Linked DNA regions of Mastigocladopsis repens PCC 10914. The main gene of each other region encodes a partner of the protein of the gene in region 2 in a complex. Links are inferred from orthologs where the notes say so. Each region holds a gene or a part of one and is shown on either strand. Other genes may lie near its edges.

Region 1 (3,203 bases), 1.7 Mb from region 2 along the record:
ACCTCAAAAGATGATATCTTGGGGCATTTTTCCTACTCAGAAGCCCCGGAGTCGGAACTACAACCGATTTCTAGTGATAGGCGCATTAGAATGCGAACAGCCGCTGCCCAAAAGTTTCTAGAAATGGCAGCAGCAGCGCGGAGTGCGGGTGTCGTTTTGGTACCTCTTTCTGGTTTTCGCTCTATAAAAGACCAAGAACAGTTGTTTTTTAGCGTTAGTGCCCAGAGAAATCAGACACCAGCGCAACGGGCTGCTGTCAGCGCTCCCCCCGGTCATAGCGAACATCACACAGGTTACGCTGTGGATATTGGGGATGGGGCAACACCTGCGACTAATGTCAATACCAACTTTGACAAAACAAAGGCTTATCAATGGCTGCAAACCAATGCAGCACGTTTCAGCTTTGAAATGTCCTTTCCTCAAAACAACGCTCAAGGTGTGAGTTATGAGCCTTGGCACTGGCGATTTGTGGGCGATCGCCAGAGCTTAGAAACATTCTACAGAGCTAAAAATCTAAAACCTGCCCAAGTATCCCAATAAGGAGACAAGGGGGTATTTGCTTCCCCCACTCCCCTGACCTCCCCATCCTCTTAATTAGTTTCGCCTCCTGATTCTTGGAGTCTGAATCCTTGGTTGCGAAGCCTCAGTACCGGCTTTTTGAGACTTATTGGGAGACTTCTTTTGGAAAAATTCTTCCATCACCTCTAACACCATTGGAGCAGAAACACTACCGCCACCACCGCCAGAATGTTCAGCAAATCCCACAACCACAATTTCTGGCTTATCAGCTGGAGCATATGCCCCAAACCATGCATGGTTTGCTTTAACACGACGCTTCCACGCCTCAGCTGTGCCACTTTTACCAGATACGGGAGGAAGTGTTGGCACATTGAGAACCTTACCTGTACCTTCAGCCACCACCTTCCGCAGTCCTTCACGGAGAACTTTGATGGTGCTTGGCTTCATATTTAAGGATTCTCGCCAGCTTTTTGCCTCTTCTTGGTCTTTAAGCATATGCGGTTTCACGCGATCGCCACCATTGGCGGGGACTGAGAACATCACAGCGACTTGCAGTGGTGTGGTTTGTAGAGCGCCTTGACCAATGGACATATTGATAGAGTCGCCTACAGTCCAAGGCATTTTCCACACTCTCTGCTTCCATGCTTCATCTGGAACATTTCCTTTGGTTTCTTCGGACTCGAACTCAATCCCAGTTTTTTCGCCGAAACCGTATTTGCGAGTCCATTCAATTAAGGTTGGGCCACCGACTCCCCTACCAATTTGATAAAAGAAGGTATCGCTACTCCAAGCTAAGGCTCCTGCAAATCCCAACGGACCAAATCCAGAGTGGTTCCATTCGCCAAACGTCACCCCGCCAACTGTCAGGGAACCGTAGGTTTGCAGTACTGTGTTGGGAGAAAATTTACCTGATTCCATCCCGGCTGTTGCAGTGACTATTTTGAAAGTACTTGCGGGTGGAAAGGCGCTACTGACAGCGCGATTGAGCAAGGGATGGTTTTCGCCTTGTACGCTTTCCCAATCTTTTTTAGAGAGCCTTCGCTTAGAGAAGATATTCGGGTCAAAAGTCGGATGAGACACCATTGCTAAGACAGCACCGTTATTTGGGTCTAGTGCAACGATAACGCCGTCCCGTCCGTTCAAAGCTTTTTCTGCTGCCTTTTGCACATCCAAATCTATGGTTAGGTGGATGTCATTACCTGCTTTTGCCTGTTTTTCTCCCAACACTCGTATCGGGCGACCTTTTCCATCCACTTCCACCTGCTGACCGCCCCATTCGCCTCGCAACACCTGTTCATACGCCTTTTCCACCCCCATCTGACCAATCACATCTCCCAGTCGGTAGCCTTCTTGTTTCTTATCTTTCAACTGTTGTGGGGTCAGTTCTCGGGTATAACCCAATACATGGGCTAATTCCTTGCCGTGTGGGTAGTAGCGTACGGCTTCTGTATGGACTTCTACGTCTTTAAGTTCGTTGGCGTACTCTTTCAATGCTGTGATTTCCGCGTCGTTGAGGTCGCGAGCCATCCGCACGAGAGAAGAGTTGGAACCAGCCTCGTCTAATTTCTTTTCCATCTCCTCTACAGGAATATTGAGAATTTGCGACAAGCGCGGACCTACAATTTGCCATGATGGTTTGGTGTGTGCCATGGGCCACAAGTACACAGAACGCGGATAGCGAGTTGTGGCTAATAGTTTGCCATTGCGGTCAAATATATTGCCCCGTTCCGGTTGTTTGGGAATCATCCGAATCCGGTTTGCCTCTGCTCGCTGGCGATGATTTGCTCCTTCCACAATTTGCAAATACGCCAGACGAGCACCAATACCACTTGTCATCAATAGGGTAAATATGATTAAGAATAAGGGTTGAAAACCCCGTCCTACAGTACGTGTCTCTTTTTTTCTAGCCAGTTGAGGTGGTTGCAGTAGCGTCATATCACAATAGGGATTCCAAAAATAGCATTATTCTGTATACGATTACACCAAATTTCTACCCGGAATTTAAAGGAAAACAATCAGGGTAGTGTAGCCCAAGTCAATTTGTTTTTGCTATCTAGAATAAACCAAAGTGTATTCACACAGATGCTTGATAGAAGACATTAATTGACATTTATCAGAGAAAATTGCAGTTTTATCAAGAATTTTGCTTAAACTAAAAAGCTGTATCCAAAGATACCTCGGAGTTCAAATCGCTAGATACCGCAATCTTAGACACAGTTGTTAATATTTTTGACTTTTGAATTGCCTGTGAGTTCCCAGCTGATAGCTTCTGGTTACTTAGACTCTGGTTGGGCATACTTAGCATTCTGACTGGAATAAAATGCAGAACCTTGGTTGCAGCCCTTCAGGCTGCAACCGCCTCAAAGAGTAACTTTGGGTACACATCTAGTTGATAAAGGTTCTGCATTTTATTTTGTCTCCGTCCCTTACCTGGGTATTTTTTGTGAAAATACTTTTGTAGGACTTGTAAAACCATTGGTTCGCCTCCTGTTTAGGTATTTGGAGAATTTCTTTTTCTAAAAGAATAAACAAAAGTGTAACTTGTCGTTTGCCGAATCGACTACATTAATTAACAAAAACACTTAAGATAACAGGATTTAACTGAAGACTATGGCTCAAACTGTGACCCAGAATCAGGGAGGGAAAGCGGCTTTTGAGTCGCTTGATATTGAACTGCATAATGT
Region 2 (3,241 bases):
TGTTTACAGAAAGCAGTGTCCGCAGAAAATCTAGCTGTTCAGTGAATTTGATGATTGCTTCTGCTTCACATCGGTAAACGGCTTGATGAACTTGTGGGGGACGAGGAGGCAGATACTGATACACCCGCTCATTGGAAAAACGAGTATCTGCTGGCTGCTCAAATCCCACAATCACAGCACGGAATTCTGTTTTTAGCATAGCAAATATCTGAGGTTGCTCCTCTCGCAAATCCTGTAGAGACAGCCCCAGAGCCACTGCCCGGTGTACGGAATCTATGGGCATGGTGGTTGCATAATACACCACAGCATAAACTTGATTGCCCGACTCTTCATCAACAGAACGAATCCAGCTGCCGAAGGGAGGCATAGACGGAAAGCTCAAATCTTCTGGTTCCAAACATTGAGCTAAGATTTCGCAAGTAGAAGTCTCGATAACCTCCGCAATATGATTTGCATGGCGATCGCTTCTGTTAAACTGTGGCAGGGGAAGACGCATAACTTAAGTAAAAAGTCAAAATTAAAAGTTCAAAAGTAAAAAGGCAAAAGTTAACAATTTCTCTTTCTTTTGCCTTTTTATTTTTTACTTTTTACCTGCTTTACGTCCTGCTGTGGTTTCTACAAGTTCCAATTCCGACAGGCGAAAGGTAACTAATTTATCCCAGTTACCACCTTCAAACAGAACAGCGACTTTGCCATCGCTGACGCGTTGCACAAGTCCTTCAGAGCGATAATAGGTGTCTTTGGGATTTTTGACGCGAACAGTTGCTCCAGGTAGAATCATTTTCTTTCACCTTGCTAGTTACCTGTTAATAGCTTAATATTTCTCTGGCTACGTTTGTATTAGTGCTAATGACTAATCACTATTGACTAAATGATGACCGACTAATACCTCTGCCTTTGGCGAAAATTTGCCACTGATTCTACCAGTCCCAAGGCGATAAAGTTTGTAAGCATGGCAGAACGACCGTAACTCATCCAAGGTAGGGGTATGCCTGCTACCGGTGCTAAACCAACGGTCATGCCAATATTAACAATCATCTGAAACACAATCATAGACAAAACGCCTACCGCAAGCAGAGAGCCAAAGTTATCTTTGGCTGTTTGGGCAATATTTAACAGGCGGTGACAAATTAAGCAGAAGACAAACAGTACTAACAAACAACCAATAAAACCGAATTCTTCACCCACGGCAGAGAAAATAAAATCTGTATGCTGTTCCGGGACAAAATTTAATTGAGTCATAGGACCCCTGAAAAGACCCCATCCCCTCCATTCACCAGCACCAATGGCAATGCGAGATTGGATGAGGTGATATCCAGCACCTAAGGGGTCGTGTTCAGGATTCACAAATACAGTTAGGCGGGCTTTTTGATACTCTTTCAAAATATGGTTCCAGGCGAACACGCCTAATTCGCCACCCAAAAGGTTAAGACTGATTGCACCTATACCACCAATGCCGTATCTTGTTCCGGGAAGAGTCAAAAAGCCAAGCATTCCCATGGCGCCTGACCATAGTAACCCTAACGGTGTAAGAGATATCTGGTTGAACAAAACGATTGGTACTTCCGATAACGGCCAAGGTATACTGAATAGAATTGCTGCAACGACCGGAGAAACCAACAGTATCAACCAGCCTGGGTTGGCATTAGCCCAGTACAACATCCCCAAGACAATTGAACCAAACACCAGTGACGTTGCCAAATCTGGTTGCAAGAAGACCAATCCCCAAGGGACAGCAGTAATTGCCAAAGCTCTGAAAACACTATCAAGACTAGAAGCGGTGCGCTTGTGTAACAATGCCGCTAGGGTGATAATTAGACCTATTTTGGCAAATTCTGAAGGTTGCACGTTGAAGCCGACGATATTAATCCACCGTTGTGCCCCTTTGGCGCTCTGACCGGCTACCATCACTGCTATAAGGCTAATATTGGTGATTGTGTATGTTACCCAGTGCCACTGAATCAGATTTTCGTAACGGCTTCTAGCAATAAACAGGGCTATAGTAAGACCAATGCCACCCACGAGCCAATGCCACCACCAATCAGTGAGTCCCTGATTCAATTCCGTACTGCGGATCATGATGCCGCCAAATATAGTCAGAGCTATTGGTAAACAAAACAATAACCAATCGACTTGTTGCCAGGGTTTAACCCAATACTTCCAACGAATTTTAGGAAGCGAACGTTTTAACAACATTGTATGCTTTTAAACTTTAACTGTTAGATTTTAAATTTAGGTACAACTAAAAATCTGTATTCCAGCCTGATCAACTTCAACCAGGCGAAAATTCAAATTTCTATGTTAAGGCAGCAACTGATACTTTACCAGCTATGACTAGTGCGATCGCCTTTAACGCTTTGGCACTCGCTGAATCTGGTTCGCCAACAACTATCGGCACACCATTATCACCACCAATTCTAGTGGAAATCTCCAGTGGTACACACCCTAGCAACGGCACTCCTAACTCAGCCGCCGTTTTAGAACCACCGCCAGAACCAAAAATGTCATACTGTTTCTCGGGCATATCTGGTGGAATAAAATAGCTCATATTTTCTACTATCCCCAGGACAGGCACGTTCATCTGTTGGAACATCCGCAAACCTTTTCGAGAATCTAACAGTGCCACATTTTGGGGTGTGGTAACAATGACTGCTCCTGCCATTGGTACTGCTTGTGTCAAGGTTAACTGAGCATCGCCTGTTCCAGGTGGCATATCAACAATCAGATAGTCTAGTTCTCCCCATTGCACTTGATAGAGAAACTGGCGAATCACTCCATTGAGCATTGGTCCACGCCAAATCACTGGCTGATCTCGGTCGATTAAAAAGCCCATTGAGACTAATTTGACGCCGTGATTGAAAGCTGGTTCTAGTATTTCGCCTTTCTCTGTGGATCGCACTATCATCTCAGCATCACCTAGTCCTAACATGGTGGGGTCATTGGGACCGTAAATATCGGCATCTAGCAAACCTACCTTAGCTCCTGTTTGAGCCAGAGCAACTGCTACATTAACAGCAACCGTACTTTTGCCAACGCCTCCTTTGCCACTGGAAACCGCAATGATATTCTTAACCCCAACAACACCAGTGCGGTCAGGTAAGCTTTTTTGCTGGGGTGTTTCCGCTGTGACCTCTACGGAGACATCCGTAACCCCTGGAAGATTTTTCACAGCTTTTTGGCAGTCTTCCACAATAAATTCACGTAACGGACAGGCGGGTGTTGTCAATACCAAGGTAAAGCT

The links.
Region 1: the proteins of rodA (region 2) and mrdA are in contact, whole or in part, in a crystal structure (PDB 6PL5), measured with the Thermus thermophilus proteins. The link is inferred for Mastigocladopsis repens PCC 10914 from one-to-one orthologs. Residues at the interface, in WP_223903423.1 of Thermus thermophilus: Phe161, Val165, Phe168, Val169, Leu172, Pro198, Tyr199, Glu202, Tyr211, Arg212, Asp213, Gln220, Val221, Gln223, Ser224, Ile226, Ala227, Ile228, Gly229, Ser230, Gly266, Phe267, Val270, Leu274, Tyr277, Gly278, Leu281, Phe285, Leu289, Arg297; in WP_223903432.1 of Thermus thermophilus: Arg4, Ile5, His6, Leu8, Ala9, Phe12, Ala15, Leu16, Leu19, Gly20, Arg22, Ala23, Trp24, Leu26, Gln27, Val28, Tyr31, Tyr34, Leu36, Leu43, Thr45, Asp47, Lys156, Gln157, Gly158, Ser160, Val184, Leu201, Glu202.

The regions. Positions count from the first base shown.
Region 1 is NZ_JH992901.1:3,120,084-3,123,286, forward strand. What follows is about bases 25-2,903. They hold mrdA (penicillin-binding protein 2), read right to left. Parts: upstream 2,455-2,903; coding sequence 595-2,454; downstream 25-594. Other genes in these bases: MAS10914_RS0116020 (M15 family metallopeptidase), read left to right, coding at 25-540. Outside these bases: more of MAS10914_RS0116020, read left to right, coding at 1-24; MAS10914_RS0116035 (ABC transporter ATP-binding protein), read left to right, coding at 3,130-3,203. UniProt on the Escherichia coli protein: Catalyzes cross-linking of the peptidoglycan cell wall. Responsible for the determination of the rod shape of the cell. Is probably required for lateral peptidoglycan synthesis and maintenance of the correct diameter during lateral and centripetal growth.
Region 2 is NZ_JH992901.1:1,461,932-1,465,172, forward strand. Bases 40-2,956 are described here. They hold rodA (rod shape-determining protein RodA), read right to left. Parts: upstream 2,197-2,956; coding sequence 883-2,196; downstream 40-882. Other genes in these bases: MAS10914_RS0108720 (hypothetical protein), read right to left, coding at 40-496; MAS10914_RS0108725 (NAD(P)H dehydrogenase subunit NdhS), read right to left, coding at 581-781; MAS10914_RS0108735 (Mrp/NBP35 family ATP-binding protein), read right to left, coding at 2,297-2,956. In the rest of the region: more of MAS10914_RS0108720, read right to left, coding at 1-39; more of MAS10914_RS0108735, read right to left, coding at 2,957-3,241. UniProt on the Escherichia coli protein: Peptidoglycan polymerase that is essential for cell wall elongation. Also required for the maintenance of the rod cell shape. Functions probably in conjunction with the penicillin-binding protein 2 (mrdA).